Regions from separate parts of the Pseudomonas sp. SZ40 genome, predicted to be linked through region 2. Evidence: predicted binding sites of a transcription regulator. Region 2 holds the regulator's gene; the other holds the start of a gene.
The links. Region 2 encodes FliA, which starts transcription of late flagellar genes. Its sites were predicted from a motif close to CTAAAGTTTNNNNNNNNNNNGCCGNTAA; they were not measured.

Region 1 (16,884 bases), on a different contig from region 2:
GCAGCGACCAGGCGCGACAGGTAGTCCTTGGCCTCTTCGTTCTTGGCATCCTGTTCGCTGGACTGGTTGAGGTCGAATACCGACAGGGTTTCGCCCTCTTCGTACTGACCGGCGCTGTGGATGATCTGATCGATATGCCGCAGGGCATCCTTGTTCGGCGCCAGGACGATGCGGAAGCTCTGCAGGTTGGAAACCTGACGCTTGTTGATCTCGCGGTTGAACAGTGCCAACTGGTGCTCGAGGTTGTCGTAGTCGCTGCGGATGTTGCGCAGCGTGCGGGCGATGTCGGTCACCGCGGCACGACGTGCCTTGGCCAGGGTCAGGGCTTCGTCCTGGCGGTGGGCGTAGGCGTTGACCAGCAGCTTCAGACGGCGCTCCATGTCGTCTTCGCTGTCGAACTTGGCGACCCCCTTGAGGCGGACCTGGGCGTACAGCGCCTCGATCTGCCCGTCGATGCGCTGCAGACCCTGCCAGGTGTCCTGGTAGTCGTTGAGCAGCGGCAGCAGGTTGTCCAGTGAGTCGTCGACCGGCTCCATGTAGGGCGTGCCGAAGGGCAGGTCGGCGGGCAGCAATTGGCGACGGCGCAGGGCATCTTCCAGGGTGCGCTCCTTGGCCTCCAGATCGGCGATCTGCCGGCCGACCAGTTGCAGTTTGGCGGAGAGCTGCTGGACGCGCTCGGTGAAGGCATCACTGGCACGCTTGAGTTCGTCCTGAGCGCCTTCCAGCTGGGCGAGCTTTTCCAGCTTGCCGTCTTCTTCGGCGGTCAGTGTCTGGCTGCGACGGAAGTCTTCCAGCGCCTTCTGAGCGTCGAGTACGGCCTGGTACAGCTGCTCGGCCTGGGCCTTGCTGGCGGCACGGTCGGCTGCCACCGATTGCTGGGTCTTGAGCTGCTTGTACTCGCGGTCGAGGCGATCCTTCTGGTCACGCAGTGCGGCGCGATCGGCCAGGGCCTGCAGGGCAGGCGGCTCGATGTTCGAGAGGTCGATGTCCAGACCGGGCACCTGGAAGTGTTCGCCCTTGAAGCTGTCGAGAATCGCTTCCAGGGATTTGACCCACACATCGCCGTCGTCGAGCTGAATGCCTTTCTCGCCCAGTGGCAGGCTGAATAGCTGGCCGTTGAACAGGCGCATCAGGCGATCGACGTCGCCCTGGGAGAACTCTTCGCGCAGGCGCGAGTAACTGTTGTTGTCGGCGTGGTCGAGCTGCTGCTTGACCGACTTGAGACGTTTCTCCAGATCGCGCAGGCGTTCGTCCAGGTCTTCGCTGGAGAACTGGCGGGACTGCGCCAGGGCCCCGGCCAGTTCGTCGTGGGCATCCTTGGCGGCCAGCAACTGGGCTTCCAGTACCTTGAAGTCGTCGACCAGGGCGAAGCGGTTCTTCAGCACCGCCAGCTCGCCGAGCCAGCGCTGGATCTCGCTGATCTCGCGCTCCATGCGCATCAGTTCCTGAGTGCCGCCGCGCTGATCGTTCTGCAGGCCATCCTGCTCGTTGCGGTAGTGCTCGGCCTGGATCACCAGCTCTTCCTTGCGGGCATCGGCATAGTCGTGCCAGGTGCCGAGCAGCGAGTCGAGCAGCGGCGACAGGCGATGCAGCTTGCCGCGTAGCTGTTCGCGCTGGGTCACGCCGGACGCCAGTGCCTCGATCAGCGGGCCAGCGGTGACCAGCGCCTGGTAGTCCTGCTCCATGCGGCGCACGTCGCGGAAGGCCTCTTCGGTGGCGGCGATGTAGTCGACGCTGCCAGAGCGCAGGCTGTGCTCGAAAGCGTCGAGGAACAGCTGCTTGAGCTTGGCAGCGGTGATTTCGCGCATGTGCAGCAGGTTGATGAACAACGCGCGGAAGGTCTTCAGGCTCTGCTCGCTGGTGGAGCGCAACGGAATCAGGGTCAGATCCAGCGGGATGCTGGTGTGCCCGCCGACCAGCAGGCGGCGCAGTTCGTCGGGCTTGAGCTCATAGGCGGTGATGCCGGCCTGGCCGAGGTTCTTGAACAGCTCGCGCTGACGCAGGCAGGTGCCACCCTGCTGGTAGTGATCCAGATCCAGTTCGCCCGCGTAGGCGAAGAACTGATGGCCGAAGCCGCCGCCGGGGCCACGCCCCGCCACACCGATCACGTGCGGACCATGGGGCAGGGCGACTTCGACGAGGATGTAGCTGGTGTCGGTGGCGAAGTAGAACTTGCGCGACTGCTCCAGGCTGTACTTGCCGAAGCTCATGTCCGACATGCGCGCCAGGATCGGGAACTGCAGGGCGTTGATCGACGCCGATTTGCCGAGGTTGTTGGCACCATAGACCGACAGCGGGTTTTCCAGCGGAAACAGGCCGAGGCTGTAGCCGGCGGTGTTCAGCAGAGCGAAGCGGCGGATGCCGTAGCGTTCCTGGGTCATGCGTCTTGCTCCTGTGCAGCGCGCTCTTCGGCCAGGGCGCGGGCCATGGCTTGTTCCTCGGTTTCTTCGACGGCATCGTCGAGGGTGATGATCGGGTCACCACTGTCATCGTCGATCAGCACCGGCGCCGGCAGCGACAGTTCCGAGCTGTGCAGGCTGGCTGCCAGATCACGGTCGTGCTGCACCGCCAGGCAGACGTCGAGGAAACGATGCATCGGCGGCAGGAAGCGGTACACGCCGTTGCTGTCCTCGGCGAAACCGAGCTGGGTCAGGCGGCGAATGACCTTGTCTTCGAGCTCTTCATGGGTGGTCACTTCGGCCTGCAGGAACAGGTCGCGGTACTTGTCGAGCAGGGCCGGCAACTCGTCACGGCCGATGCTGCCGCCGTCGAGCACCGACAGCGGGTCGCGACCCTGATCGGCCAGGTGCTCGACCAGGATGAAGGTGAACAGCGCCAGGCGCTGGGCGGTCTTGTTGACCTGCGGCGCGGCCTGCTCAGGCACGAAGTAGTAGAAGCCGCGCGGGTCGCACACCAGCTCGAAGCCCAGGGCGCGGAACAGCGCGCGATACTGATCCTGCATGCTGGACAGCTGGGCGTAGCACTCGGGCTCGCTGCGCGAGATGTGGTAGCCCTTGAACAGGTCGCGGAACGCGGCTGCGAGCTGGGTCATTTCTTTCAAATCAATGTTCATGCGTCATGCTCACGGGCAGTCGTAGGGTGGACGGCGCTTTATCCGTCCACCGCATGGCAATCAATAAGGTGGACAAAAGACGGCGTTGGCCGCGCGCCCCGGTCCACCCTACGTAAAAATCAGGCACTTGGCCGGCCCACCAGGGCGAAGGACGCGAGGCTGATCTCGTGCTCGCGGGTCAGGTAGACCTGGCGCTCCAGGCGATCGCGCTGGAAGCGGCCTTCGCGCGACAGGCGCGAGAACCAGTAGAGCAGTTCGTCGGTGGCGCCCTCGGGCTCCTGTTCCAGCAGCCAGGTCATCAGGTCCGGCAGCGGCAGCGACTGCTCGCAGCGGTCGATCATTTCCCGTGCGGTTTTCGGTGCCCGTGGGCTGTCGCCCTTGCGCTTGCCGCTGGCCTTCGGGAAATGATTGGGCTTGGCCTCGAAGCGAGCCAGGGCATACACATAGGCCTCGACCTGGGACGCGCTGCCGAGGAAGTTGCTCTGCGGGCGGGTGAACATCGGCATCGCAGCCTGCGGCACCGCCTCGATGCCCTTCTTGCGGATCACCGACAGCGCCAGCGCCGCACCGCGGGTCACGGCGTTGTGCCGGCGTGCCTCTTCGCGCAGCGGCAGCAGCAGCTCGCGGGCCTTGCGCAGGGTCAACTGGGCGGTGGTCTGCATTTCCAGGATGCGCGCGTGGGTGCGCAGCAGCAGGTCATCATCGACCAGTTGGCCGAGGCGCTGCTGTTCGCCGAGCAGCTTGAGCAGCACCTGCTCGACACGGCGCACCCCCTGCTCGAAGGCGCCGTCGGCGGCGACCAACTGGATCATCGGCTCGACGTACTCGTCCCAGGTGGCCAGCACTTCGGCGTAGCGCTGGCGCAGGGGGATCTGCCGGTCGCTGGTCTTGGCCCGTTCGGCCACGCCCATCAGCGCCTGTTCATCGTTGCCCAGCTTCTTCAGAACATCGCGCACGCGCATGTCGAGCAGGCGCAACTGGCGGGCCAGATCGTTGCCGTCGCGTATCTCGAAGGCGTCCTGGATGTAGCCGGCCAGGCGCTCGAGGTGGCGCAGGTAGGCTTCGATTTCCAGGCACAGGCCGAGGCGGTGCTCGCGGCGCAGGTAGGCGAGAAAGTCGTGAATCTGCGCGTTGAGCTCGAAACGGTTGGGGCTCTTGGCCACTGGTACCAGAATATCCAGACGGATCCACTGGTCGAGCAGGGCAGTGACGTCCACCGCGGTACTTTGCGGCGGCAACTGGGCGGTAAGCTGCTTGCGCAGCTCGACCAGGCTCAGGGTGCCGCTATCGAAGCTTTCACAGAGCGGTTCGAGCAGCGCCCAGTGCTCGGCTAGGGCGCGCAATACGCGTTTGGGGTCGATCATCGCGGGGCTGTCGCTCGATTTCGAAAAAACGCCAATTGTACGGGAAAGCGGCATGCCGCTGCATTGTCACGCGGTCGTCATCGCCGATGGGCATGCTCGGCGGCAAATAGCGCGTTGGACGCTGATCGGTTCGCGGCCTGAAATATCCGCAAATGGACAAAATATGCTCAGCGGCCTTTCGATCTGTGGCGGTTGTCGGCACAATTCGCGTCCGCTTTTTTCAGGAGGCTGGCGGGCTCCTGTTGGCCGACCTTTATTACGGACTGCGCAATGATCAAAACGCCGTACTACCTCATCGACAAACAGAAGCTGCTGGGCAACATGGAGAAGATCGCCTACGTGCGTGAACACTCCGGTGCCAAGGCGCTGCTGGCGCTCAAGTGCTTCGCCACCTGGTCGGTCTTCGACCTGATGCAGCAGTACATGGACGGCACCACCTCGTCCTCGCTCTACGAGCTCAAGCTCGGTCGCCAGAAGTTCGCCGGCGAGACCCACGCCTACAGCGTGGCCTGGGCCGACGACGAGATCGAGGAGATGCTGGCCAACTGCGACAAGATCATCTTCAACTCCATCGGCCAGCTCGAGCGCTTCGCCGAACAGTCCGAAGGCAAGGTGCGTGGCCTGCGCGTGAACCCGCAGGTGAGCAGCTCGGATTATCTGCTGGCCGACCCGGCGCGCCCGTTCAGCCGCCTGGGCGAGTGGGATCCGGCGAAGATCGAAGCGGTGATCGATCGGATCTCCGGCTTCATGTTCCACAACAACTGCGAGAACGGCGACTTCGGCCTGTTCGACACGATGCTTTCGCACATCGAAGAGCGCTTCGGCCACCTGCTGCACAAGGTCGAGTGGGTCAGCCTCGGTGGCGGCATTCATTTCACCGGCGAAGGTTATGCGCTGGACGCCTTCTGCGCGCGCCTCAAGGCGTTCTCCGAGAAGTATGGCGTGCAGGTCTATCTGGAACCAGGCGAAGCGGCCATCACCGGCAGCGCATCGCTGGAAGTCAGCGTGCTCGACACGCTCTACAACGGCAAGCACCTGGCCGTGGTCGACAGCTCCATCGAAGCGCACATGCTCGACCTGCTGATCTATCGCCTCAACGCCAAACTGGCGCCCAGCGAGGGTGAGCACACCTACATGGTGTGCGGTAAATCCTGCCTGGCCGGCGATATCTTCGGCGAGTACCAGTTCGCCAAGCCCCTGCAGATCGGCGATCGCCTGTCGTTCGTCGACGCGGCGGGTTACACCATGGTCAAGAAGAACTGGTTCAACGGCCTGAAGATGCCGGCCATCGTGGTGAAGCAGCTCGACGGCAGTGTCGAGGTGGTGCGCGAGTTCGGTTTCGACGACTACCTGTCGAGCCTTTCATAGCAGCCGCAATGTGGGCGTAGGGGGGGCCGGGGCGCGTGGCCAACGCTCTTTTGGACACCGTGTTTGGTGGACGGATGAAGCGACGTCCACCCTACGAGTCACCTGTAGTGATACCGCGATGTGCGGGGTAGGGTGGGCTTCAGCCCACCGGATCGAATGGCTTTCAGCGCCGTACTCAGGCGTGAGTTGGCTTGTGATAGCGCAGTAACTTTCTCAACACATGCAGTATCTGGAGGTGAAACAATTGAAGAAGAACGTTCTTATCATTGGTGCAGGAGGTGTCGCCAAGGTGGTGGCCCACAAGTGCGCGCAGCACAACGACGAACTTGGTCGTATTGCCATCGCGTCACGGAACATCTCCAAATGCCAGGCCATCATCGACAGCGTGCATGCCAAGGGCAGCCTGAAACAGGCGGCCGAGATCAAGGCATTCGCGCTTGACGCATTGGACATCGAGGCGACCAAGACGCTGATCCGCGAGACCGAATCGCAGATCGTCATCAACGTCGGTTCCGCCTTCCTCAACATGTCGGTGCTGCGTGCCTGCATCGATACCGGCGTTGCCTATCTGGACACCGCCATTCACGAAGAACCGGGCAAGATCTGCGAAACTCCGCCCTGGTATGGCAACTACGAGTGGAAACACCTCGAGGAATGCCAGCAGAAGAACGTCACCGCCATTCTCGGCGTGGGCTTCGACCCGGGTGTGGTCAACGCCTATGCGGCACTGGCCCAGCAAGAGCATTTCGACAAGATCGAGTCGATCGACATCCTCGACGTCAATGCTGGCTCCCACGGCAAGTACTTCGCCACCAATTTCGACCCGGAAATCAATTTCCGCGAATTCACCGGACAGGTCTACAGCTGGCAGAACAGCCAGTGGACGACCAACACCATGTTCGAGGTCAAGCGTACCGATGACCTGCCCGTTGTCGGCGAGCAGAACCTGTACCTGACCGGTCACGATGAAGTGCACTCGATCTCCAAGAACCTGAACGTGCCCAACGTGCGTTTCTGGATGAGCTTCGGCGAGCACTACATCAACGTATTCACCGTACTGAAGAACCTTGGCCTGCTCTCCGAGCAACCGGTAACCACGGCAGAAGGCCTGCAAGTCGTGCCGTTGAAAGTGGTCAAGGCCGTGCTGCCAGATCCCGCCTCGCTGGCGCCGGGCTACACCGGCAAGACCTGCATCGGTGATCTGGTGAAAGGCACCAAGGATGGCAAGCCGCGCGAAGTGTTCATCTACAACGTGGCCGACCACGAAGAAGCCTATGCCGAGACCGACAGCCAGGGCATCTCCTACACCGCAGGAGTACCACCGGTGGCGGCAGCCCTGCTGGTTGCCCGTGGCGAGTGGGACGTGCAGCGCATGGTCAACGTCGAAGAGCTTCCAGCCCAGCCGTTCCTCAAGGCGCTGGACGTGATGGGCCTGCCGACGCGCATCAAGGATGAGCACGGCGACCGCCCGTGGGATCAGTCCCTGTAAGACGTGTTTGCACACTCGCTGCAAAAAAGGATCGCCTCGGCGGTCCTTTTTCATTTCCATGCGGGTGAGAACTCGCATGCCGGCGAATGGTGGCCATGGCGCAACTACCGGCAAATCCCGCCATCGCATCGCCCGCAAGCGGGCTCCTACGCATAGCAAGATCACCGTGATCTGTAGGAGCCGGCTTGCCGGCGAATGGTGGCCATGGCGCGGATACCGGCAAAGGCCGCCATCGCATCGCCCGCAAGCGGGCTCCTACGCGTAGCAAGATCACCGTGATCCTGTAGGCGCCGGCTTGCCGGCGAATGGTGGCCATGGCGCAACTACCGGCAAATCCCGCCATCGCATCGCCCGCAAGCGGGCTCCTACGCGTAGCAAGATCACCGTGATCCGTAGGAGCCGGCTTGCCGGCGAATGGTGGCCATGGCGCGGATACCGGCAAAGGCCGCCATCGCATCGCCCGCAAGCGGGCTCCTACGAGTAGCACGATCACCGTGATCTGTAGGAGCCGGCTTGCCGGCGAATGGTGGCCATGGCGCGGATACCGGCAATGCCCGCCATCGCATCGCCCGCAAGCGGGCTCCTACGCGTAGCAAGATCACCTTGATCTGTAGGAGCCGGCTTGCCGGCGAATAGCGGCCATGGCGCAGATACCGGCAATGCCCGCCATCGCATCGCCCGCAAGCGGGCTCCTACGCGTAGCAAGATCACCGTGATCCGTAGGAGCCGGCTTGCCGGCGAATGGCGGCCATGGCGCAGATACCGGCAATGCCCGCCATCGCATCGCCCGCAAGCGGGCTCCTACGCATAGCAAGATCACCGTGATCCGTAGGAGCCGGCTTGCCGGCGAATGGTGGTCATGGCGCGGATACCGGCAAATCCCGACATCGCATCGCCCGCAAGCGGGCTCCTACGGGTGGCACGATCACCGTGATCTGTAGGAGCCGGCTTGCCGGCGAATGGTGGCCATGGCGCAGATAAAGGCAATGCCCGCCATCGCACCGCCCGCAAGCGGGCGTCTACGGCTTCGCGCGGGCTCGCTCAGACCGTCACCACCCCCAGCAGCACCGCCGAGGCCAGCATGATCAGGCTGATGCCCCAGGCCCACAGCACGGTGTAACGGATGTGCTTGTACAGCTCGACACCGGCCAGGCCGATGGCCAGGTACACGCTGGGTACCACCGGGCTGACGCCGAAGCCGGTGTTTTCGCCGATCAGCATGGCACTGGCCACGGCGGCCGGGTCGACGCCAGCTGCTACCGCGACATCACGAATCACGGGCAGCAGTGCGAAGTAGTAAGCATCCGGCGAGAACAGCATGCCCAGCGGCACGCCGAAGGCGCCGATGATCACGTGAATCCAGTTGGCCGAGCCTTCGGGCAGCACGTTGATCATCCAGTGGGCCATGCCGTCGGACATGCCGGCACCGGCCAGTACCCCGAGCAGGATGCCGGCAGCGAGCATCACCAGGGCCATTTGCATGGCATCGGTGGCGTGCGCGCGCAGGGCGCGGTTCTGTTCGTCCAGGCTTGGATAGTTGAGCAGCAACGCCACCCCCAGGCCGACCATGAAACAGGCGAACAGCGGGAAAGCACCGGTGAACAGGCAGGCCAGAATGCCCGCGGTCAGCGCCAGATTGGCCCAATAGAGCCAGGTATTGGGGGGCAGCATCTGCGAGGTGTCGGGCAGCGGCGCGTCGGCCGGTTCGCTGTCATCGATCACACCACCGCTGGCGGCGAAGCTGCGTTGCGCGCGCAGGCCGAGAAATACCGCCAGCGACATCACCAGAGCAAGGCCGATGGCCTGGATCGGGATCAGCGATATCCACAGCTGCGAGGCATCCAGCCCGGACACCGCGGCAGCGCGCGTGGTGGTGCCGCCCCAGGGCACCATGTTCATCACCCCGGCGCTGAGCACCACCAGGCAGAGCAGCATCTGCCGGCTCATGCCCAGGCGCAGGTACAGCGGCAGCAAGGCGGGAATCACCAGCAGAAAGGTGGCGGCGCCGATGCCGTCCAGATGAGTGACCGCCGTCACCGCGACGGTAACGATGGCGACCGCCAGCGGACGACCCTTGGTGCTTTTGAGCAGGAAACGCACCAGCGGGTCGAACAGACCACGATCACGCATGATGCCGAAATACAGAATGGCGAAGATGAACAGCGTGGCTGTAGGCGCCACGGTCTTCAGCCCTTCGGTGATGAACGTGCCGATTTGCGCGGGCGCGAAACCGGCCAGCAGGCAAGCGATGACCGGCAGTGTGACGAAGGCCACCAGCGGGGTGATGCGGCGCATCAGAATCAGGATGACGATGGCGAACATCAGGGTGAAACCGAGTGCGGTGATCATGACGATCTCTCCGGTTTTATTATTGTTGGAGTCGCGGGTCTGGCGTTGGGTGAGCTCAGGAGGGCGTGGGAAGCCTCAGGTCAAGCAGGGCATAGCTGAGGCTCTTGCCATGCCGGTCGATGCCGGGGCTGGCGTTGACGCCGCCCTCCAGGGCGTTTTCCACCACGAAGTTGAGGCCGCCCAGGTTCGGCAGCTCATAACGGCGTACGCTGCCGATCCGCCGGTGGGCCAGGCAGCCCGCCACGCGTTCGCTGGTCAGCTCGGCGACCAGCCAGGCGTAATGCGCCGGGTCATAGGCGAACACTGCCACGCTGAGGATGTTGCCCTTGTCGCCTGCGCGAGCGTGGGCGTAATCGCATAGCAATACCGTATCGCTCATCAGAACCACTCCACCTGTTGCTGCACCGCGGTGCGTGGGATTAAGAAACTCGCCGTGCCCAGGGATTCGCTCAGATGCCGGCGCACACCGCCGCCGCCCGCCGGGCCGTTGGTGTAGAGCGACTCGGCGTCGAGCAGAAGGTTTTCCAGCAGTGCCCTGTCGTGGTCGACGAAGCTGATGCGCAGGCGCACATCCTGCGGGTCCGCTGCGTTGGCCAGGCGCTGCTGCAGCCACTCGCCTCGCGCGTCGTTGAACAGGCTGGCGACCCCAATCAGGTCGATCCAGGGCGTGAGCCGCGGCGCCAGGCGGGCGCAGCGCTGCAGCAGAATGTCCCGGGCCAGGGCGGCGCGGGCGAGGGCGCCGGGCCCTGCGTAAGAGATTTCCGCCTCGGCGAACCAGTTGCCACGCAGACCGACCAGCCCTTTCAGTTCGGCCGGGCGTGGATGACCGCGTATGCCTTCTACCTCTACACGATCAGGACCGACCTGCCGAACTGTTGCCTGGCTCAGGTCGAGAGTCACGTCCGGGGTCAGGTAGGCAGCGGGGTCATGGACTTCATAGAGCAACTGCTCCTTGACCGTGCGTTCGCTGACGCAGCCACCGGTGCCGGCGGCTTTGCCGATGGTCACACGGCCGTCGGCCTGGACGCTGGCGATCGGGCAACCGACGTTGGCCAGATCCGGCACATCCTTGAGGCCCGGATGGGCGAAGTAGCCACCGCTGACCTGGGTGCAGCATTCCAGCAAATGGCCAACCGCAGTGGCCAGGGCAATGCGGTCCCAATCCTCGGCCTGCCAGCCGAAGGCATGGCGTAGCGGGCCAACCGCCAGGCTTGGGTCGGCCACGCGCCCGCAAAGGACGATGTCGGCACCTTCGTCGAGGGCCTGGGCGATGCCATCGGCACCGGTGTAGACGTTGACCGACACCACCTCGCCGTCGAGTGTCTCTGGCAGCCAGCGTCGTAGCACCTCGCCCGACCCGAGCAGATCGTCACCCAGTACGCAGGCAATTCGCGCCGCTGCGAAGCGGCCAGCCTGCAGTTGCTTGCGCAGGCGCCGGGCCGCAGCGCTGGGATTGGCCGCGCCGCCATTGGTGATGATCGGGATGCCGGCAGCCAGGCAGATATCCAGCACAGGCTCGAGAAAGTCGAATAGGCGGGTGGCGTAGCCGCTTTCCGCGTCAGCCAGGCGACGAAGCTGCGCCTCGGCCAGGGTGCGTTCGGCGAGCAGTTCGAAGAACAGGAAGCGGCGGCCGTCACGAGCGGCCAGATCGCTCGCCAGCGCCAGGGCGGCATCGGGTCTATCGTTGGCGAAGCCTGCCCCGCAACCGATATGGACTGTTGTCATCATTATTGATCCAGGTCGAGGTCGGGTGTCAGCCTGCAGCGTCTGGATTTAGTTGTGAATTCGAAATGTGATATCAATTGATAAGTTAATTTTATAAAAGCAGTGGCCATGGATATCAGCTTTCGCCAGCTTCAAGCCTTCGTGCTGATCGCCGAGCAGCGCAGCTTCAGTCGCGCTGCCGAGCAGATCCATCTGTCGCAACCGGCTCTGAGCTACAGCCTGCGCAAGCTCGAGGAGGCGCTGGGGCTGTCGCTGTTCGCGCGCAACACCCGCAGCGTGGAGCTGACCGAGGCCGGGGTGCGTTTTCTCGAACAGGCCCGCCGCTTGCTGCGCGACATGCACAACGCGGTGCACGACGCCCACGAACAGTTGCATTTGCAGAGCGGTTCGCTGCGTATCGCGGTGTTGCCCTCGGTCGCCATCGAGCCGCTGCCCCGGGTGCTGGTCGACTATCGCCAGCGCTATCCCGGGATCGAGATCAGCCTGCGCGATGGCCGCGCCGGGGAAATCCGTCAGTGGGTGAGCAACGCCGAAGTGGACTTCGCCATCACCTCGGTGGCGGACGAGCCCGGTGTGCTGGATTTTCAGCCCCTCTACGACGACAGCCTGGTGCTGCTGGTGCGAGGCCTGGCCAGGCTGCGTGGCGCAAAGTTGGTGGCCGCCCTGCAGGCTCTCGATTACGTGGCCACTACCCGGGATACCAGCCTGCGCACCATGGCCGACCAGACCCTCGAACGCATGGGCCTGCTGCGCGAGCCGGCGTGGGAGGTCGCCTACATGAGCAGCGCAGCCGCATTGGCGCGGGCAGGGCTGGGCTATGCGTTGCTGCCGGCGAGCGTGGCCGACACCTTCAATGCCGATGGCAGCCTGTCCGTCCATCCGCTGCCGGCTGCACCGGCCCGCGGCATTGGCGTGCTGCAACGCAAACCCTGCTACCTGAGCCCACCGGCCCAGGCTTTCGTCAGCCTGCTCAAGCAGCAGGCGGGTGCGACCGCTTGATCGAAGCCTGCCCTGAATGAAAAAAGGATCGCCGCGGCGATCCTTTTCTCTGACTCAGGTTTTGCTCAGACGCTGAAGCGCCCGACCAGGCGGCTGAGGTCCGCCGCCAGGCGGGACAGCTCATGGCTGGATGCGCTGGTCTGGTGGGCGCCCGTGGCGGACTGTACCGACAGGTCTCGGATGTTCACCAGGTTGCGGTCGACTTCGCGGGCCACCTGAGCTTGCTCCTCCGCCGCGCTGGCGATCACCAGGTTGCGTTCGTACATCTCGCTGATCCCGTTGGTGATGTCGTTCAACGCCGTGCCGGCGCTCTGTGCCAGCTCACGGGTCTCGCGAGCCCTGCTGGTGCTGGACTGCATGGAGGTAAGCGCCTGGCTGGCGCCGGTACGCATGCTGGAAACCATCTGCTCGATTTCCTGGGTGGAGTTTTGCGTACGGTGGGCCAGCGCCCGTACTTCATCGGCCACTACCGCGAAGCCGCGCCCGGACTCACCGGCACGTGCCGCTTCGATGGCGGCATTGAGCGCCAGCAGGTTGGTCTGCTCGGCGATGGCGCGAATCACGTCCAGCACCTTGCCGATTTCCTGGGATTGCTCGGCTACGCGCTGCACCAGTGTGGAGGTGCCTTCCACTTCCCCGGACAGGCCGCTGATGGCCGCGATGGTTTCCGATACCCGGGTCTGGCCGACCTGGGCCGACTGGTTGGACGCCTTCGAGGCTTCCGAGGTCGATACCGCATTGCGTGCGACTTCATCCACCGCCGCGCTCATCTCATTGACGGCGGTGGCGGCCTGTTCGATCTCGTCGTTCTGCTGCTGCAGCCCGCGACCGGCTTCCTCGGTCACCATGTTGAGCTCTTCGGCAGCCGCTGCCAGCTGAGTCGAGGAGCCGGAAATCTCTGCCAGGGTCTCGCGCAAGCGCTGTTGCATCTGCGCCAGCGAGGTCTGCAACTGGCTGACTTCGTCACGGCCGTCGACTTCGATGCGCTTGGTCAGGTCGCCGTCGGCCACGTGCTGCGCGGCCTGCACGGCGTTCTTCAGCGGCCCGACGATGCTGCGCGTCAGCAACCAGGCCAGCAGTACGGTCACCAGAGCGGCGAGCAGAATCACGGCGATGACCACCAGCCGCGACTGGGCATATTCCTCGGCCGAGACCTTGCCTTCGTTTTCGATGCCCTTGCCGTAAATCTCTCCCAGCTCGGCGAGTTGTGCCCCGGTGCCATCGACGACCGGTTTCATGTCCACCAGTAACAGCGTGTTCAGTGCTTGCCGATCGCCGCTGCGCGCCAGCACGAAGGATTCACCCATGCCCCGCTGATACGCGGCGAAGTCCTTGCGAAACTGGTCGTAGATCCGCTGTTCGTCCGGTGTGTCGACGAAGGGCTCGAAGTCCTGGATGTTCTGCATCAGGACCTTGTTGCGCGCTTCGTACTGGCCGACGTAGGTGTCGATGTTCTTGGGATCGGGGTCGAGTGCCACGCGCAAGGAAATGGTGCGGATGCGCAGCATGTTTTCGCGAATGGTATCGACGGTACGGATGCTGGGCACCCAGTCGGTCTCGATGGTGGACGCCCGGTCGCGAATGCTCGACATGGTGATCAGCGAGAAAATGCCGAGGAAAGCCACCATCAGCGCGATCAAGGCAAATCCAAGGGCAGCTCGAGGAGCAATGTTCAAATTGCGTAATGACATGAAAGCCTCGTTGTTCGGGCAGATATTGTTGTAATTCTTTGAGCGTATCGGCTGCCGCCTGTCGGGCTTGAGCATCAACGCCAGCGGGAGTCCAGTAGCTCTACACTTGCCGTAATAATTATGTAGTCATACGATGACTGACCACAATAATCACAACAGACAGGCCACTCGATCATGTTCAAGCCGCTCCTGCTTGCCGCTGCGCTGACCTCGGCACTTGCCGCACCCGTCCATGCCGCCACCACGTTCGCCTACATCTCCAGCCCCAATGACGGCCTGATTTCCCAGTACCGCCTGGACGAAAGCAACGGTGCCATCGCGCTCGTCGAGCAAACGGCGGCGGGGGACAAGGTCAACCCGATGGCCCTTTCACCGGACGGCAAGACGCTCTTCGCCGCACAACGCGTCGCACCGTTCACCGTGCTGGTGTACAGCATCGATGGCAAAACCGGGCGCCTGCACAAGCGCGGCCAGGCGCCGTTGGCCGATAGCCTGGCGTACCTGTCGACCGACCGCAGCGGGCGGTTTCTGATGGGCGCGTCCTATGGCGGTGCGGTACTCACCGTTCAGGCCATCGATGCCGAGCAGCGTGTGTCGGAAAAGGCCGAGGTCTACAAGACCGGCCCGTTCGCCCACTCGATCCGCAGCGACATCAGCGATCGCTTCGTCTACGCCGGCAACCTGGGCGTCGACAAGGTGCTGCAGTTCAGCCAGGACAAGCAAACCGGCGCGCTGACGCCCATCGGTGAGGGCTTCGCCAGCACCGCCGCGAAGACCGGCCCACGGCATATCGCCTTCTCACCCAATGGCAAGTTCCTCTATGTGGTCGGTGAGCTCAGCGGTAGCGTCACCGGCTACGCCATCGATCCCGACTCTGGCGCATTGAAGGAAGTCGCCCTTGCCGAGGGCGTTCCCGAGAGCCTGGGGCTGGCGCGGGGCGAGGCCCGCAGCGCGGCCAACAACGACCTCAAGGATGACCCAACGCCCCGTATCTGGGCTGCCGATATTCGTCTGTCGCCAGATGGCACGCTGCTGTACATCACCGAGCGCACCACCAGTTCGGTCTCGGCCTTCAAGGTCGATCCACGGAGCGGTGGCCTGAGCTACATCGGCAATTACCCGCTCGAGGAAAAGCAGCCGCGCAACATCGCCTTCTTTCCGAGCGGCAAGTGGCTGCTGGTGACTGGTGAGAAAAGCCAGACCGTGGGCAGCTACGCGATTGGCGAGAACGGTAGCCTCAAGCGGGTCGGTGAGGCCCCAGCCGGTGATGGCGCGTTGTGGATCGAGATCCTGCAGCGGCCCTGATCGCACGGCCAGGCAAGGGCGCCTCGGTGATCCTTTGGATCATTGGGGCTACCCGCAGCAGGCGATTCACGCGACAATCACCGCCCTCGAAAATCGAAGTGCCGGGTACCTGACGTTTGAACACCGAGCTGCGACGCCGCGCCTATCTGGATGCCATGCAAGTGGCCAGTTGGCTGCCCCGTGTCGAACTGCCGTTCGCGGCACCTTCGCGGCCCGAGTTGCTGGTTGCTGTCGAGCCACAGCCGGAGCCTGAAGTGGCCGTGGCACCACTGCCGCAGGCCAAGGCACCGGTAGCCGCGCCAGTGGTGGCACCCGCCGGCAACGAGGTGGTTCGCGAGCGGCCACGCATCGAGGTGCCCAAACCCGGTTCTGCAGCCAAGGCCAGTGAGCCCGCGGCGACCGCTGAAGTCAGTGCGCCGCCGCCCCGGGAGCGCCCGGCCCCTCCACCGCGTTTCGCCTTGCAGTTGTTGCGTGCCGGCAGCTGTGCGCTGCTGGTCGAGCTTCCCACGGGCGAGCCGTTCCAGAGTCGCGATCCGGCCTATCTGCTGCTCAAGGACCTGTTGCGCGCCGCCGGCCTGCCGGACGCCCCGCAGATCGTTGGCGAACCGGTGCGCTGGCCCTTGCTGGTGCGCGGCAATATGGATCAGGGGCCACAGGCAGCCCTGGATTTCGTACAGAGCTTCATCGGTGCGCGCCTGGAGGAGCAGGAGCCCTGCGCCTGCCTGTGGCTGATCGGCCTGCCGGCGATTCGTTTCGCCGGCGACGCTGACGCCGAGGCCTACAACCGCGAGTTGCAGGTCGAGGAGCTGGGCGCCGCCTGGGCGCTCCCTGGCCTGGAACTGCTGATGGACGAGCCTCAGCGCAAGCGCGAGCTGTGGCAGGCCATGCAGCGGGTGCGGCGGCGCTGGCTGGAGGCATCGGCATGAGTGACGCGATCTCCTTCCGCCGGGCCACCGAGGCGGATATCGACGCCGTGCTGAAGATCGAATACGCGGCCTTCAGTCATCCCTGGACGCGCGGCATCTTCCTCGACAGCCTGAAATCCTACGAAGTCTGGCTGATGTTCGAAGGTGGCCAGCAGGTCGGCCACGGGGTGATCAACGTGATCATCGACGAGGCCCATCTGCTCAACATCACCGTCAAGCCGGAAAGCCAGGGCCGTGGGCTGGGCCTGCGCCTGCTCGAGCATCTGATGGAGCGTGCCGCTCAGCTCAAGGCTGGGGAGTGCTTTCTCGAAGTGCGCTCCAGCAATCAAGCTGCCTACCGCCTTTACGAGCGCTACGGCTTCAACGAGATCGGCCGGCGCCGCGATTACTACCCGGCGCCGGGCGGCCGCGAAGACGCGCTGGTGATGGCCTGTACGCTGGTCGAGTGATCGCTCAGCGACGTGCCTGACGGCGCAGCTCGCGCTCGTCATCGACCAGGCTCAGGTCGTATTCATCCGATAGGGGCGGTGGCTGCACGGCATCACGCTGATCATCGGTCTCCCGGGCCTCGTCGTCCCCCTGGTTGGCGAGCGTA
Region 2 (15,411 bases):
CGCTGACTGCGCCACTTGATCTCGTCCGGGTGCAGGCGAATCGAACGGCTGACCTGGTGAACGGCCAAACCCCACTCGTAACCCTGAACGGAAATCACGTACTGCAGCCCCTGGCGGAAATCCTCTCGATAGCGATCCGGCATAACCCAGCGCGCGGTGTCGAGCACCTTCAGGTTGCCCGACTGTGATGGCAGTATGCCGAGAAACCAGTCCGGTTGGCCAAACAAAGGTGTCAGGTCCTGCCCCGCCAGCGGATAGATGGAGCCCAGACACACCAGTGGCACGGCAAGCGTCAGGCCAGCGACGTCGAACAGCAGGCATTCGAACGGCTCTTCAGCCCACTCGGGGCGACCGTCTGCCAGCACCGAGGCGATCTGCGGCGCCGGGCGATGAACTTCGGCCACAGGCTCGACCACCGACGGCATGGCAATCGGCTCGACGAACACCGGCGCCAATGCCTCGACCACCGGCTCGACAACCACCTCGGCCACCGGCTGAACCAATGTCAGGGGCGCGGCTTCGACACGCGGCGCGGCCTGGGCATCGCGAATCTGCTCCTCGAGCACGGCAGCCTCGAAATCATCGAGGCTGCTCTGGGCCTGCTCCTGTTCGAGCTCGACCGCGGCCTCCTGCAGCAACCCGTCGAGGTACGACTGCAGGGCCAGTTGGGGCCTTGTGGCTGTGGCGGTGGAACGACTCATGAATGCAACCCGCAATGGAGACCTGTATGAGCTATCGGCCGCAAGGGCGGCAGACTTGAGGCTGTTTGCGCAGAATATCTGGCCATGGCGGATCAGGCCACTTGAGACGCAGGCTGCTGCGCCAGCAAATGCTTGAGCAGCGCCCGGTAAGCGATGGAGCCGCGGCTGTTGGCATCGAACTGCGAGGGGGTCAGCCCGGCCCGGCTGGCATCACGCAGGCGGGTGTCGACAGGTATATAGGCTTGCCAGAGATGCTCGGGGTAGGTGCTCTTGAGCAACCGCAACGTCGACATCGATGCCTGGGTACGGCGGTCGAACAGGGTCGGCACGATGGTGTACGGCAAGGCTTGCTTGCGCGAGCGATTGATCATCGCCAGGGTGCTGACCATACGCTCGAGCCCCTTGACCGCAAGAAACTCGGTCTGCACCGGAATCACCAACTGCTGGCTGGCTGCCAGGGCGTTGACCATCAGCACACCGAGCAAGGGCGGACTGTCGATCACCGCGTGGTCGAAATCCTGCCACAGCTGCGCCAGGCTCTTGGCGACCACCAGCCCCAGGCCACTTTGTCCGGGAGACTGTCGCTCCAGGGTGGCCAGTGCGGTGCTCGACGGCAGCAGGGAAATTCGTTCGTGACTGGTCGGCAGCAACAGCTGCTGCGGCAGCCCCTGGGGCACGCTGCCCTGATGCTGGAACAGGTCGAAGACGCTGTGTTCGAGGCTATCGGGATCGTGACCGAAATAGCTGGTCATCGAACCGTGCGGGTCGAGATCGACTACCACCACACGTTTGCCGGCGTCTGCCAGCAGACCTGCAAGGGCGATGGTCGAAGTGGTTTTACCCACGCCGCCTTTCTGATTGGATACAGCCCAAACTCTCATACTCTTCATCCTCCCGGAGCAGGCTGAGCCCGGCCGAGACTGAGTGCCCACTTCATTGCGCAGGCGACGGGGAATTGACGGCGCCATTGGCTGGAGCCTGTGCTGCAGGCGCTGAAGCAGGTTGCGTGCCAGCACGCTGCATCGCCGCATCCGGCTGGGCATTGGCGCTACCCACGCCGCTTACACTACGCCGCACATCGAGATTACGCGAGACCACCAACACCACTCGACGATTGCGCGCCCTGCCCTCTGCCGTGGCGTTGTCGGCTACCGGCTGAAACTCGCCATAGCCCACCGCCGCCATGCGTGACGGATCGACGCCATCCATGGCCAGCATCCGTACTATGCTGGCAGCGCGTGCGGTAGACAGCTCCCAGTTGGTTGGGAACTGCGCGGTTCTGATCGGCTGATTGTCGGTGAAGCCTTCCACGTGCACAGGGTTGCCGTAGGGCGCCAGAATCTTGGCAATCTTCTCGATGATCTCGAAGGCTGCATCGTTGGGCAGTGCATCGCCGCTGGGAAACAACAGCCCGGAGCTCAATTCGATTTCGATCCACAGCTCGTTGCCGCGCACTTTCAGCTGATCGCTCTGCAGCAGCCCGCCGAAGGCCTCACGCACGCTGTCGGCAATGCTCTCCAGGGTCGAGGCGGCGATCTGCTGCGCCGTCTCCTCATCCACCATGGAGCGATCCGGCTCGGTGGTGCGCGGTCGCTCATCACCCACCGGAATGGGTTTGATCGAGCGATCAGGCTGATTGAACACGCCCGTCAGGGTTTCCGAAAGGATCTTGTACTTGCCTTCGTTGATCGAGGAAATCGAGTACATCACCACGAAGAAGGCGAACAGCAGCGTGATGAAGTCCGCGTAGGACACCAGCCAGCGCTCGTGATTCTCATGCTCTTCGTGGCGGCGTCGGCGAGCCATGATCAGTTCATGAAGCCTTGCAGCTTCAACTCGATGGAGCGTGGGTTCTCACCCTCGCCGATGGACAGAATGCCTTCGAGGAGCATTTCCCGATACGCCGACTGGCGCATGGCCACGGACTTGAGCTTGGCACCGATGGGCAACAGCAGCAGGTTGGCGATGGCCACGCCGTAGATGGTAGCGACGAAAGCGACGGCGATCCCGCCACCGAGCAGGCTCGGATCGGCCAGATTGCCCATCACGTGGATCAGCCCCATGACCGCGCCGATGATGCCGATGGTCGGCGCGTAGCCGCCCATGCACTCGAAGAACTTGGCAGCCTGTATGTCGCGACTTTCCTGGGTGTAGAGATCGACCTCGAGAATACTGCGGATGGCTTCCGGCTCGGCGCCATCGACCAGCAGTTGCAGGCCCTTGCGTGCGTAGGGATCGGCTTCGCCGTCGGCGACCGCCTCGAGGCCGAGCAGGCCCTCCTTGCGCGCGGTCATGCTCCAGTTCACCACCCGGTCGATACCGCCAGGCAGATCGATCTGCGGCGGGAAGAAGATCCAGCGCAGGATGCTCATGGCGCGCTTGAATACGATGACCGGCGTTTGCAGCAACGCCGCCCCCAGCGTACCGCCGATCACGATCAGCGCCGCCGGGCCGTTGAGCAGTGCCGAGACATGACCGCCTTCCAGGTAATTGCCGCCAAGTATGGCGACGAATGCCAGGATGACACCGATCAGGCTCAGTACATCCATCAGAGGCAGGCCTCGACCAGATGCCGGCCGATGTCATCCAACGGGTACACCGCATCCGCCAGGTTGGCCTTCACGATCGCCATGGGCATGCCATAGATCACGCAACTGGCTTCGTCCTGCGCCCATACCTGGCTGCCCCCCTGCTTGAGCAGGCGAGCGCCTTCGCGACCATCGGCCCCCATGCCGGTCAGCACCACGGCCAACACCTTGTCGTTGTACGACTTGGAGGCAGAACCGAAGGTGATATCCACGCAGGGTTTGTAGTTCAGACGCTCGTCGCCGGGCAGGATGCGGATGGTGCCGCGCCCGTCGATCATCATCTGCTTGCCGCCCGGCGCCAGAATGGCCAGCCCGGGGCGCAAGATGTCGCCATCCTCGGCTTCCTTGACGTTGATCTTGCAGAGTTTGTCCAGACGTTCGGCGAAGGCCTTGGTGAAGGCCGCAGGCATGTGCTGGATCAACACGATCGGCGTCGGGAAATTCGCCGGCAACTGCGTTAGCACCCGCTGCAGAGCGACCGGGCCGCCGGTCGAGGTGCCGATCGCCACCAGCTTGTAGGCCTTGCGCTTGGGCGCAGCACTGGCGCTGGACGAATGACGTTCGGCAGGCGGGTGACTCACGCTTGGCTGTGGCCGCGCCGCGGGTGCAGGTGCGCTCGACGTACTGGCAGGTCGGCTCAGGCTACCGCCGGCAGGCGGCGTCAGGGACGCCGTGCCGATCCCCCGGCGGTTGCTGCGCGAAATGCTGTGCACCTTCTCGCACAGCAGTTGCTTGACCTTCTCCGGGTTGCGCGAGATGTCCTCGAAATTCTTCGGCAGGAAATCCACCGCCCCGGCATCCAGCGCATCCAGGGTGACCCGGGCGCCTTCGTGGGTGAGCGAGGAGAACATCAACACCGGTGTCGGGCAGCGTTGCATGATGCTGCGCACTGCCGTGATGCCGTCCATCAACGGCATCTCGTAGTCCATGGTGATCACGTCCGGCTTGAGTGCCAGCGCCTGATCGATGGCCTCACGTCCGTTGGTGGCCGTGCCGACCACGGTGATGTTGGGATCGGACGAGAGGATCTCCGAAACCCTGCGGCGGAAGAAGCCGGAGTCGTCGACCACCAGTACCTTGACAACCATAAACACTCCTAAGCGGCACGGCAGAGGCCGCGCCGCGGACGATCAGATACGCCGTGCGTAGCGTTTGAGCATGCTTGGCACGTCGAGAATCAGGGCGATGCGCCCGTCGCCGGTGATGGTCGCACCCGACATGCCAGGCGTGCCTTGCAGCATCTTGCCCAACGGCTTGATCACCACCTCTTCCTGGCCGACCAGTTGATCGACGACGAAGCCGATACGCTGATTGCCGACGGTGAGAATCACCACATGGCCTTCTCCTTGCTCTTCGTGGGCAGCCTTGCTGACCAGCCAGCGCTTGAGATAGAACAGCGGCAATGCCTTGTCGCGAACGATCACCACTTCCTGGCCGTCGACCACGTTGGTGCGCGACAGGTCGAGATGGAAGATCTCGTTGACGTTGACCAGCGGGAAGGCGAACGCCTGGTTGCCGAGCATCACCATCAGCGTCGGCATGATCGCCAGGGTCAGTGGCACCTTGATGACGATCTTCGAACCCTGACCTTTCTGCGAGAACACGTTGACCGTGCCGTTGAGCTGGGAAATCTTGGTCTTCACCACGTCCATGCCGACGCCACGGCCGGACACGTCGGAAATCTCGGTCTTGGTCGAGAAACCGGGGGCGAAGATCAGGTTGTAGCATTCCAGATCGGTCAGGCGATCGGCGGCGTCCTTGTCCAGCAAGCCCTTTTCCACGGCCTTGCTGCGCAGCACGTCGGCATCCATACCCTTGCCGTCATCGGTGATCATCAGCAGGATGTGGTCACCTTCCTGCTCGGCGGACAGCACCACGCGCCCGGTACGCGACTTGCCAGCGGCCTCGCGTTCTTCCGGGCTTTCCACGCCGTGGTCGACCGCGTTGCGCACCAAGTGGACCAGCGGGTCGGCCAGGGCTTCGACGAGGTTCTTGTCGAGATCGGTCTCTTCACCGACCAGCTCCAGATTGATCTCTTTCTTCAACTGGCGAGCCAGGTCGCGAACCAGGCGCGGGAAGCGCCCGAAGACCTTCTTGATCGGCTGCATGCGGGTCTTCATGACCGACGTCTGCAGATCCGCGGTGACCACGTCGAGGTTGGACACGGCCTTGGACATGGCCTCGTCGCCGCTGTTGAGCCCCAGGCGCACCAGGCGGTTACGCACCAGCACCAGCTCGCCGACCATGTTCATGATTTCGTCCAGACGCGCGGTGTCGACCCGCACGGTGGTTTCCGCTTCACTGGCTGGTGCAGCAACGGCCGGCGCAGCCGCTGCCTTGGCCGGCTCTGCCTTGGCCGCAGGTGCTGGTGCTGGTGCCGGCGTAGCCTTGGCAGCTACCGGCGCAGCGGGTTTGGCTGTCGGCTTCGGCGCTGGGGCCGCAGCGGCTGCGGGGGCAGGAGCGGCAGCAGCGGGAGCGACCGGTGTCGGCTCGACGAACTTGCCTTTGCCATGCAACTGATCGAGCAGCGCTTCGAACTCATCATCGGTGATTTCGTCGCTCTGCGCCGCGGAGCTGGCGGATACGGCAGGAGCAGCCGGTGCCGGCGCTTCCACCGCAGGAGCCACGAACTGGCCCTTGCCATGCAATTGGTCGAGCAAGGCTTCGAATTCGTCATCGGTGATGTCATCGCCGCTGGCGCTGCTCGCAGCGCTGGCCGGAGCAGGCACAGGCACAGGCGCTGGCGCCTGGACAGCAGCCGCTGCTGGCGCTGCGAACTGGCCTTTGCCATGCAACTGGTCGAGCAGCGACTCGAATTCGTCATCGCTGATTTCATCATCAGAGGCGCTGGCTTGCGGCTGCGGCTCGTCACCCAGGGCGTCGAGCAACTGCTCGAACTCGCTGTCGGTGATATCCGACGAGGCTTCGGCTGTCACCGGCTCGGCGACAGCAGCAGCCACTGGCGCAGCGACTGCGGCAACTGGCGCCGGCTGGGCACTGGCCGGCTCGGCCAGACGCGCCAGGGCGGCCAGCAGCTCGGGAGATGCAGGCGTCGGCTCGGCGCGCTCGCGCACTTCGGCGAACATGCCATTGACGGCATCCAGCGCCTCGAGCACCACGTCCATCAACTCGGAGTCGACGCGACGCTCACCCTTGCGCAGGATGTCGAACACGTTCTCGGCGATATGACAGCACTCCACCAGCTCATTGAGCTGAAGGAAACCGGCACCGCCTTTTACCGTGTGAAATCCCCGAAAAATCGCGTTGAGCAGGTTCATATCGTCCGGGCGGCTTTCCAGCTCTACCAATTGCTCGGACAACTGCTCGAGAATCTCGCCGGCCTCTACCAGGAAATCCTGGAGGATTTCTTCATCGGCGCCGAAGCTCATATGACGTGCTCCTAAAATCCCAGGCTGGACAGCAAATCGTCGACGTCGTCCTGGGAAGAAGCAACGTCATCACGCTTATCGGCATGAATCTGCGGACCTTCACCATGTGACGCAGGTTTTTGTTTGTTTTGCTCGGCACGCAGCTCTTCGTGGTCGTGATCGATACCCGCGAAGCGGTCCACCTGACTGGCCATCAGCACCAGTTTCAGCAGATTGCTCTCGACCTCGGTCACCAGTTGCGTGACACGCTTGATCACTTGCCCGGTCAGGTCCTGATAGTCCTGCGCCAGTAAAATGTCGTTCAGATGCCCGGACAGCTTGCTGCTGTCACGCTGGCTGCGCGCCAGAAACAGCTCGATGCGCTTGGCCAGTTCACGGAACGCGTCAGCGCCCATTTCACGACGCATGAAGCGCCCCCAATCCTCGCTCAGGGCATCGGCTTCGCTGCTCAGGTCGTTGACCAGCGGCGCGCTTTGCTCGACCAGATCCATGGTGCGGTTGGCTGCACGCTCGGTCATGGTCACGACGTAATTGAGCCGCTCGGTCGCATCGGAGATCTGCGAGACCTCCTTGGCGTGAGGCATGCGCGGGTCGAGCTGAAAATTGACGATAGCGTTGTGCAGCTCACGGGTGAGCTTGCCGACTTCGTGGTAAAGACCACGGTCGCGCGCCTTGTTCAGTTCGTTGATCAGCTGTACCGCTTCGCCAAAGTTGCCTTGTTCGAGGCTGTTGACCAGTTGGCGGGCATTGCTTTTCAGGGTCGACTCGAGGTCGGCCTCTTTTGAATCATCGTGTTCCATAACAACCTCGCGGCAGACATCAGCCGTTGACCCGCTCGAAGATTTTCTCGATCTTTTCCTTGAGCACCTGGGCAGTGAATGGCTTGACCACATAGCCGTTCACACCGGCCTGGGCGGCCTCGATGATCTGATCACGCTTGGCTTCTGCCGTAACCATCAGCACGGGCATCTGCTTGAGGCGCTCGTCGGCACGCACTGCGCGCAGCAAATCGATGCCACTCATGCCCGGCATGTTCCAGTCGGTCACCAGGAAGTCGAAGCTACCGCTCTGCAGCATCGGCAATGCGGTGGTGCCGTCGTCGGCCTCCGCGGTGTTGGTGAACCCCAGATCACGCAAGAGGTTCTTGATGATCCGTCGCATCGTCGAGAAATCATCGACGATGAGGATTTTCATGTTCTTGTCCAAGTCGACCTCCGTACAGTCCTAAAACGCCTCGGCATTCCAAAGCGCTTATAAATCGTGAAACCGGCCTGGCGGAACGCCGCAAACCTATTGCGCCCGGCTTTGCTGCGTCCACTGTGTATGTCCAGCGCCTGAAATTTCCCTATGCGCGCCATTCCACCAACCGCGCGCGTAAACGCGCGGCACACTGACTGTGCAATTGGCTGACCCGCGACTCACTCACTCCCAGTACCTCGCCGATTTCCTTGAGGTTCAATTCCTCGTCGTAATACAGCGACAACACCAACCGCTCACGCTCCGGCAGGTTGCTGATGGCATCCACCAGCGCGGCCTGGAAACGATCGTCTTCCAGTTCATGCGATGGCCCATGGTGCAAAGAATTCGTGTCTTCCTGCAGTCCGCCGCTTTCGCCTTCCTGCAACAGGTCGTCGAAACTGAACAGGCGGCTGCCCAAAGTGTCGCCAAGAATGCCGTAGTAATCTTCGAGACTCAATTGGAGTTCGGCAGCAACCTCCTGATCTTTAGCGTCTCGCCCCGTTCTGGCTTCGATTTTTCTGATTGCGTCGCTGACCATACGGCTGTTGCGGTGTACCGAACGCGGTGCCCAGTCGCCCTTGCGGACCTCATCGAGCATGGCGCCACGAATGCGAATGCCGGCGAACGTCTCGAAACTGGCGCCCTTGCCGGCGTCGTATTTGCGCGATGCCTCGAGCAGACCGATCATCCCGGCCTGGATCAGATCATCCACCTGCACGTTGGCGGGCAACCGCGCCAACAGGTGATAGGCAATGCGCTTGACCAACGGCGCGTAACGTTCGATCAACTGATGCTGTGAATCTCGTGCTGTTGCCTTGCTGTACATACGGAGTCCAGAGGCTGTCGTCATACAGCCGTGTCTGCAGTCGGTTGTTGCACCAGGCGCTCAACGAAGAATTCCAGATGGCCTCGCGGATTGGCCGGCAGTGGCCACGCATCCACCTTCTGGGCAATCGCCTTGAACGCCAGCGCGCACTTCGAGCGAGGGAACGCCTCATACACCGCACGTTGTTTCTGTACGGCCTTGCGTACCGATTCGTCGTACGGCACCGCGCCCACGTACTGCAGCGCGACATCCAGAAAACGGTCGGTCACCTTGGTCAGCTTAGCAAAGAGATTACGGCCTTCCTGCGGGCTGTGCGCCATATTGGCGAGCACCCGGAAACGGTTCATGCCGTGGTCACGGTTGAGGAGCTTGATCAGCGCGTAGGCATCGGTGATCGAGGTGGGTTCATCGCACACCACCACCAGCACTTCCTGGGCGGCGCGCACGAAGCTCACCACCGAGTCGCCGATACCGGCGGCGGTATCCACGATCAGGACGTCGAGGTTGTCGCTGATGTCGCTGAAGGCCTGGATCAGGCCGGCGTGCTGCATGGGCGTGAGCTGCACCATGCTCTGGGTGCCGGAGGCCGCGGGAACGATACGAATGCCGCCAGGCCCCTGCAGAACCACGTCTCGCAGTTCGCACTGGCCGTCGATGACATCGGCCAGGGTGCGCTTGGCCGTCAGGCCGAGCAGCACGTCGACGTTGGCCAGACCGAGGTCGGCATCCATGAGCATTACGCGCCGACCGAGATCCGCCAACGCCAGCGACAAATTCACCGACACATTGGTCTTGCCAACGCCGCCTTTGCCGCCGGTCACCGCGATCACCTGTACGGGATGCATACCCATGTTATCTACACACCTTATCTAACTTCGCTTTAAGCCTTAGGGCCATTGTGCGCTGCCGTGGCGAGCACAACCAGCACTTCGCCACACCTGCCTGTTCATCCTGCACGTCGTGCCGGGTCTTGGTACAACCCGGCGAACATGTCGGCCATCGTGTCTTCGCTCGGCTCATCCGGGGCCTGCAGGCCAACGGCACGGCTGACCAGCTGATGACTGCGCGGCACATGAACGTCGTCCGGGATCCGCGGACCATCTGCCAGATAGGCTACCGGTAGACGGTGGCTAATAGCCAGACCCAATACCTCGCCCATGCTGGTCGCTTCGTCCAGTTTACTCAGAATGCAGCCAGCCAGCCCACAGCGCTTGTAGCTGTGGTAGGCCGCCTTGAGCACCTGCGCCTGGCTGGTAGCCGCCAGCACCAGGTAATTGCGCGCGTTGACACCGCGGCTCGCCAGCGTCTCCAACTGCATGCGCAGCGCCGGATCGTTGGCCGGCAAGCCGGCGGTGTCGATCAGTACCACGCGCTTGCGCACCAGCGGTGCCAGCGCCTGAGTCAGTGACTGACCAGGATCGACGTGGGTCACGGATACGCCAAGGATACGGCCAAGGGTCTTGAGCTGCTCCTGGGCACCGATGCGGTAACTGTCCATGCTCACCAGAGCGATGTTCGTGGCGCCGTACTTGAGTACGTAGCGCGCTGCGAGCTTGGCCAGGGTGGTGGTCTTGCCCATGCCGGCCGGGCCAACCAGAGCGATCACGCCGCCCTCTTCCATCGGCTCCTGCTTGGGCGTCTGAATCGAGTGTGCAAGGTGCGCAAGCACCATGCGCCAGGCCTGACGCTGATCGCTCAGCGAGGCAACGCGATCGAGCAGCGTACGCGCCAGTTCACCAGGCAGGCCCATGCGTTGCAGGCGACGCCACAGGGTGGCCTGTTGCGGGCGACGAGCCTGCAGCTGCCCCCAGGCCATGGAGCCCATCTGCATTTCGATCAACTCACGCAGGCCATGCAATTCGGAGCGCATGGACTCAAGGGCAGACTGATCGACCGAAGCCGAGACCGGCTTCTTCTGCTGACGCTCGAGTACCGCGTCCAGGCTGTCGACTGGCGCGGCAGCAGGCGCTTCGGCGAACATCTGACGATCCTTGCCGGCATCGAGCTGCGCACGGGTGGTCAGTTCGGCCTGGGCGGAAGCGATGCGCGACTGAGTCTTGCGCAGCTCGGCCTCCAGCGCCGGATTGGCTTGTCGCGCCGGAGGGGGCGCAACCTGATAATCGAGCGCGGCCGTCAATTCCACGCCACCCGCTACTCGGCGGTTACCGATGATGGTCGCGTCAGCGCCCAGCTCATCACGAACCAGCTTCATGGCTTGGCGCATATCGGCGGCAAAAAAGCGTTTGACCTGCATGGCCCGTACCCTCGATTAGTTCTGCCCCACCGTCGCAACGATGGTGACCTGCTTGTTGTCCGGAATTTCCTGGTACGCCAGAACATGCATGCTCGGGACGGCCAACCGGGCGAAACGCGAGAGCATTCCCCGAACCGGCCCGGCCGCCAGCAGAATCACCGGCTTGCCAAGCATCTCCTGACGCTGCGCTGCTTCCACCAGGGAACGTTGCAGCTTCTCGGCCATGCCAGGCTCCAGGAGGATGCCATCCTCGGAGCCTTGACCGGCCTTCTGAAGACTATTTAGCAATATCTGTTCCAACCTTGGCTCAAGGGTGATCACAGGCAGCTCCGGCTCTAGTCCCACGATGTTTTGCACGATTGCACGGGCCAGCGAGACACGTACTGCGGCCACCATGGCGGCGGGATCTTGACTCCGTGGCGCGACGTTGGCGATGGCTTCGGCAATGGTACGGATGTCGCGCACCGGCACCTGCTCCTGCAGCAGCGCCTGCAGCACCTTGAGCAGGGTCGACAGCGAGATCAGGCCAGGAACCAGCTCTTCTGCCAGTTTTGGCGAGCTTTTCGCCAGCAATTGCATCAATTGCTGGACTTCCTCGTGGCCCAGCAGCTCGTGGGCATGCTTGTGCAGAATCTGATTGAGGTGCGTGGCGACCACGGTACTGGCATCCACCACGGTGTAACCGAGCGACTGCGCCTGATCGCGCTGACCGGGATCGATCCAGACGGCCTCCAGGCCGAACGCCGGATCTTTGGCGGCGACGCCATTGAGCGTGCCGAACACCTGACCCGGGTTGATCGCCAGCTCGCGATCCGGATACACCTCGGCCTCGGCGACGCTCACCCCCATCAGGGTCAGGCGATAAGCGTTGGGCTGCAGATCCAGGTTGTCGCGAATATGCACGGACGGCATCAGGAAGCCCATCTCCTGAGAGAGCTTCTTGCGTACGCCCTTGATCCGCGCCAGCAGTTGCCCGCCCTGGTTGCGGTCGACCAGCGGAATCAGCCGGTAACCGACTTCCAGGCCGACCATGTCAACCGGCATCACGTCATCCCAGCCCAGCTCCTTCACTTCCTGAGCACGCTGCGCGGGCAGCAACTCCTGCTGGCGCTGCACTTCCTGAACTTCGGCTTCCTTGGTCTTGCGCTGCTTGTTGGCGATCCAGTAGGCGGCACCGGCAGCCACCAGGCCCAGGCTGATGAAGGACATGTGCGGCATGCCGGGCACCAGGCCCATGGCGATCATGATGGCCGCGGACACCGCCAGCGCACGGGGCGAAGCGAACATCTGACGGTTGACCTGGGCACCCATGTCTTCGGAGCTGGAAACCCGGGTCACCATGATCGCGGCAGCGGTGGACAGCAGCAGCGACGGGATCTGCGCCACCAGGCCGTCACCGATGGTCAGCAGGGTGTAGATGCGGCCGGCTTCGCCGAAGCTCAGGCCGTGCTGCAGCATGCCGATGGCCATGCCGCCGATCAGGTTGATGAACAGGATCAGCAGGCCGGCGACGGCGTCACCGCGAACGAACTTGCTGGCACCGTCCATGGAGCCGTAGAAATCGGCTTCCTGAGCGACTTCGGTACGGCGCTTCTTGGCTTCGACCTGATCGATGAGGCCGGCGTTGAGGTCGGCGTCGATGGCCATCTGTTTGCCGGGCATGGCGTCCAGGGTGAAACGCGCGCTCACTTCGGAGATACGCCCAGCACCCTTGGTGACCACCACGAAGTTGATGATCATGAGGATCGCGAACACCACGATACCGACCACGTAGTTACCGCCGATCACCACTTCACCGAAGGCCTGGATCACCTTACCGGCAGCGTCATGGCCATCCTGGCCGTGCAGCAGCACGACACGCGTGGAGGCGACGTTGAGCGCCAGGCGCAGCAGGGTCGCGGCCAGCAGGATGGTCGGGAACACCGCGAAGTCCAGCGGCCGCAGCGCGTAGATCGCCACCAGCAGGACGACGATCGACAAGGCGATGCTGAAGGTGAACAGCACGTCCAGCAGGAACGGCGGAATCGGCAGCATGACCATGGCGAGCATGACCAGCAGCAACAGCGGGATGCCGAGATTGCCGTTGCGCAACCCGGAAAGGTTGCTGCGAACGTCGCCAATCATTTGTGCGCGATCTACTGCCACTTGGTTACCCCGGCTTATTCAATCTTTTGACGCCTGAACGCCCTTGCTGCCGGTGTTTGCAAGAACCTTTCCAACTCTTCGAAAAGCGCGAAATGACTGGGCTACGAGGCCCATGAGAAGTGCCGTGAGCGGCACCGAGGCGAGACGAAAACACGAACCCCGCCGGCAAACACGAGTCCACACCCTGTGGGCGGTGGTTTCGCCCCCCGTTTTTCCATGCTCGAGGAGTCACGTATGAAACGCTGGATGATGGCCGCATTGGCCAGTTGCTGCGCTGCAAGCCTGCAGGCCGCCGACCTGACGGTCGACCTCAACGCCGTGGACGCCAAGGGCGTAGGCAGCTCGGTGGGTAAGGTGGTGATCAGCCAGAGCCCCTACGGCGTGGTTTTCACCCCCGAACTGCATGACCTGGAACCCGGCGTGCACGGCTTCCACGTGCACGGCAAGCCCAGCTGCGATCCGGCACCCAAGGACGGCCAGCCGTCAGCTGCCGAAGCCGCTGGCGGCCACTGGGACCCGCAGAACACCGGCAAACATGGCCTACCCTGGGGTGATGGCCACCTCGGCGACCTCCCTGCCCTGCTGGTCACCGCGGATGGCAAGGCCAACCAGCCCGTGCTGGCACCCCGCATCAAGAGCGTGGACGAACTGAAGAATCTGGCGCTGATGGTGCATGCCGGCGGCGACAACCATGCCGACCACCCGAAACCGCTGGGCGGTGGTGGTGCTCGTGTCGCCTGTGGCGTCATCAAGTAACAGCACTGGCGCACATCGCGAGCCGTGGCTCGTGGTGTGCGCTTACTCGTCGCGCCGCAGATCCGGCGGGATGGGCAGGTCCTTCAGCGGCACCGGACGCTTGCCCTTGCCAGCCTGGTACTGCCGGATCTGATAGACGTAAGCGAGCACCTGAGCGACTGCCAGATACAGCCCCGCGGGGATTTCCTGATCGAGCTCGGTGGTGTGATAGATCGAACGCGCCAGCGCAGGCGACTCCAGCAGCATGACCTTGTGCTCCTGAGCGATCTCGCGGATTTTCAAGGCGGTGAAGTCACTGCCCTTGGCGAGCAACATGGGCGCCTGGCCCTTCTCCGGGTCGTATTTCAAGGCCACGGCGAAGTGGGTCGGGTTGGTGATGACCACGTCGGCCTGTGGGACAGCCTGCATCATGCGGCGCTGCGTCATTTCGTGCTGCAGCTGACGAATCCGTTGCTTGACCTCGGGCTTGCCCTCGCTGTCCTTGTACTCGTCCCTGACTTCCTGCTTGGTCATCATCAGCTTCTGCTTGTTGTCCCAGAGCTGGAACGGCACATCGACGGCCGCGATCAGGATCAGCCCGAGGGACATCCACAGCGCACTCCAGCCCACCACCTCCGCCGAGTGCATGATGGCCGACTCGACCGGCTCGTTGGCGATCGCCAGCAGGTCGTCGCGATCCATCGACAGCACCACCAGCGCCACCATCAGAATCAGCAGGAACTTGGCCAATGCCTTGAGCAGCTCGATCAGCGCTTTCATCGAAAACATGCGCTTGAGCCCGGCCAGCGGGTTCATTCGGCTGAACTTGGGGGCCATGGCCTTGGCCGAGAACAGCCAGCCACCCAGACAGATGGGACCGACGATGGAAGCGATCAGCAGGACGATGAACAGCGGCATCAGCGCATCCAGGGCCATCTTCCCCGAAGCCGCCAGCCACAGCGCCATGCTGCGCTCGTCCATCAGCACCTCGCGTGACAGCGCGAAATTGCCGCGCATGATCTCCAGCATGGCGTTGCCGACAGCTCCGCCGGTCGCCAGCAGGCCACCGGTGCCGGCGAGCATGATGGCGAAGGTGTTGAGCTCGCGCGAACGCGCGATCTGACCTTTGTCGCGAGACTCCCGGCGACGTTTCTCCGTGGGTTCCTCGCTTTTATCGGCACCGCTTTCCGATTCGGCCATCAGTTCGCCCTCGCCAGTTCACGCAGCATGATCAGCGCCTCGGACGCCAGGCCCTGATAGTGCGAAAGGATATCGGCCAGGGAAATCCAGACGATGATCATGCCCAGCACCAGCGTCAGCGGAAAGCCGATGGAAAAGATGTTCAGCTGCGGAGCCGCCCGGGTCATCACGCCAAAGGCGATGTTGACCACCAGCAAGGCGGTGACCGCCGGCAGCACCAGAATCAATGCCGCTCCCATCACCCAGCCGAGCTTGGTCGCCACCTCCCAGTAATGCTCGACCTGCAGGCCGGAACCTGGGGGCAGCGTCACGAAACTCTCGGCGAGCACCTCGA

Region 1: ACT9T4_RS25390 (methyl-accepting chemotaxis protein) is a predicted target of FliA. The motif match lies at 14,103-14,130, and genes of this name have one in related genera.

The regions. Positions count from the first base shown of each region.
Region 1 covers NZ_JBQWIF010000057.1:4,416-21,299, forward strand. The annotation lists gene mksF (Mks condensin complex protein MksF) at 1-2,381, opposite strand, end outside; gene mksE (Mks condensin complex protein MksE) at 2,378-3,073, opposite strand; gene mksB (Mks condensin complex protein MksB) at 3,193-4,437, opposite strand; gene ACT9T4_RS25360 (carboxynorspermidine decarboxylase) at 4,708-5,805, shown strand; gene ACT9T4_RS25365 (saccharopine dehydrogenase family protein) at 6,050-7,294, shown strand; gene ACT9T4_RS25370 (CitMHS family transporter) at 8,336-9,643, opposite strand; gene ACT9T4_RS25375 (AtuA-related protein) at 9,699-10,022, opposite strand; gene ACT9T4_RS25380 (acyclic terpene utilization AtuA family protein) at 10,022-11,371, opposite strand; gene ACT9T4_RS25385 (LysR family transcriptional regulator) at 11,477-12,367, shown strand; gene ACT9T4_RS25390 (methyl-accepting chemotaxis protein) at 12,433-14,058, opposite strand; gene ACT9T4_RS25395 (lactonase family protein) at 14,233-15,363, shown strand; gene ACT9T4_RS25400 (energy transducer TonB) at 15,480-16,289, shown strand; gene rimI (ribosomal protein S18-alanine N-acetyltransferase) at 16,286-16,738, shown strand; gene ACT9T4_RS25410 (hypothetical protein) at 16,743-16,884, opposite strand, start outside.
Region 2 covers NZ_JBQWIF010000048.1:1,957-17,367, forward strand. The annotation lists gene ACT9T4_RS24110 (CheW domain-containing protein) at 1-701, opposite strand, end outside; gene ACT9T4_RS24115 (ParA family protein) at 794-1,582, opposite strand; gene motD (flagellar motor protein MotD) at 1,635-2,507, opposite strand; gene ACT9T4_RS24125 (flagellar motor protein) at 2,510-3,250, opposite strand; gene ACT9T4_RS24130 (protein-glutamate methylesterase/protein-glutamine glutaminase) at 3,250-4,377, opposite strand; gene ACT9T4_RS24135 (chemotaxis protein CheA) at 4,420-6,678, opposite strand; gene ACT9T4_RS24140 (protein phosphatase CheZ) at 6,690-7,478, opposite strand; gene ACT9T4_RS24145 (chemotaxis response regulator CheY) at 7,498-7,872, opposite strand; gene fliA (RNA polymerase sigma factor FliA) at 8,024-8,767, opposite strand; gene fleN (flagellar synthesis regulator FleN) at 8,764-9,594, opposite strand; gene flhF (flagellar biosynthesis GTPase FlhF) at 9,690-10,997, opposite strand; gene flhA (flagellar biosynthesis protein FlhA) at 11,013-13,121, opposite strand; gene sodC (superoxide dismutase family protein) at 13,377-13,898, shown strand; gene flhB (flagellar biosynthesis protein FlhB) at 13,941-15,077, opposite strand; gene fliR (flagellar biosynthetic protein FliR) at 15,077-15,411, opposite strand, start outside.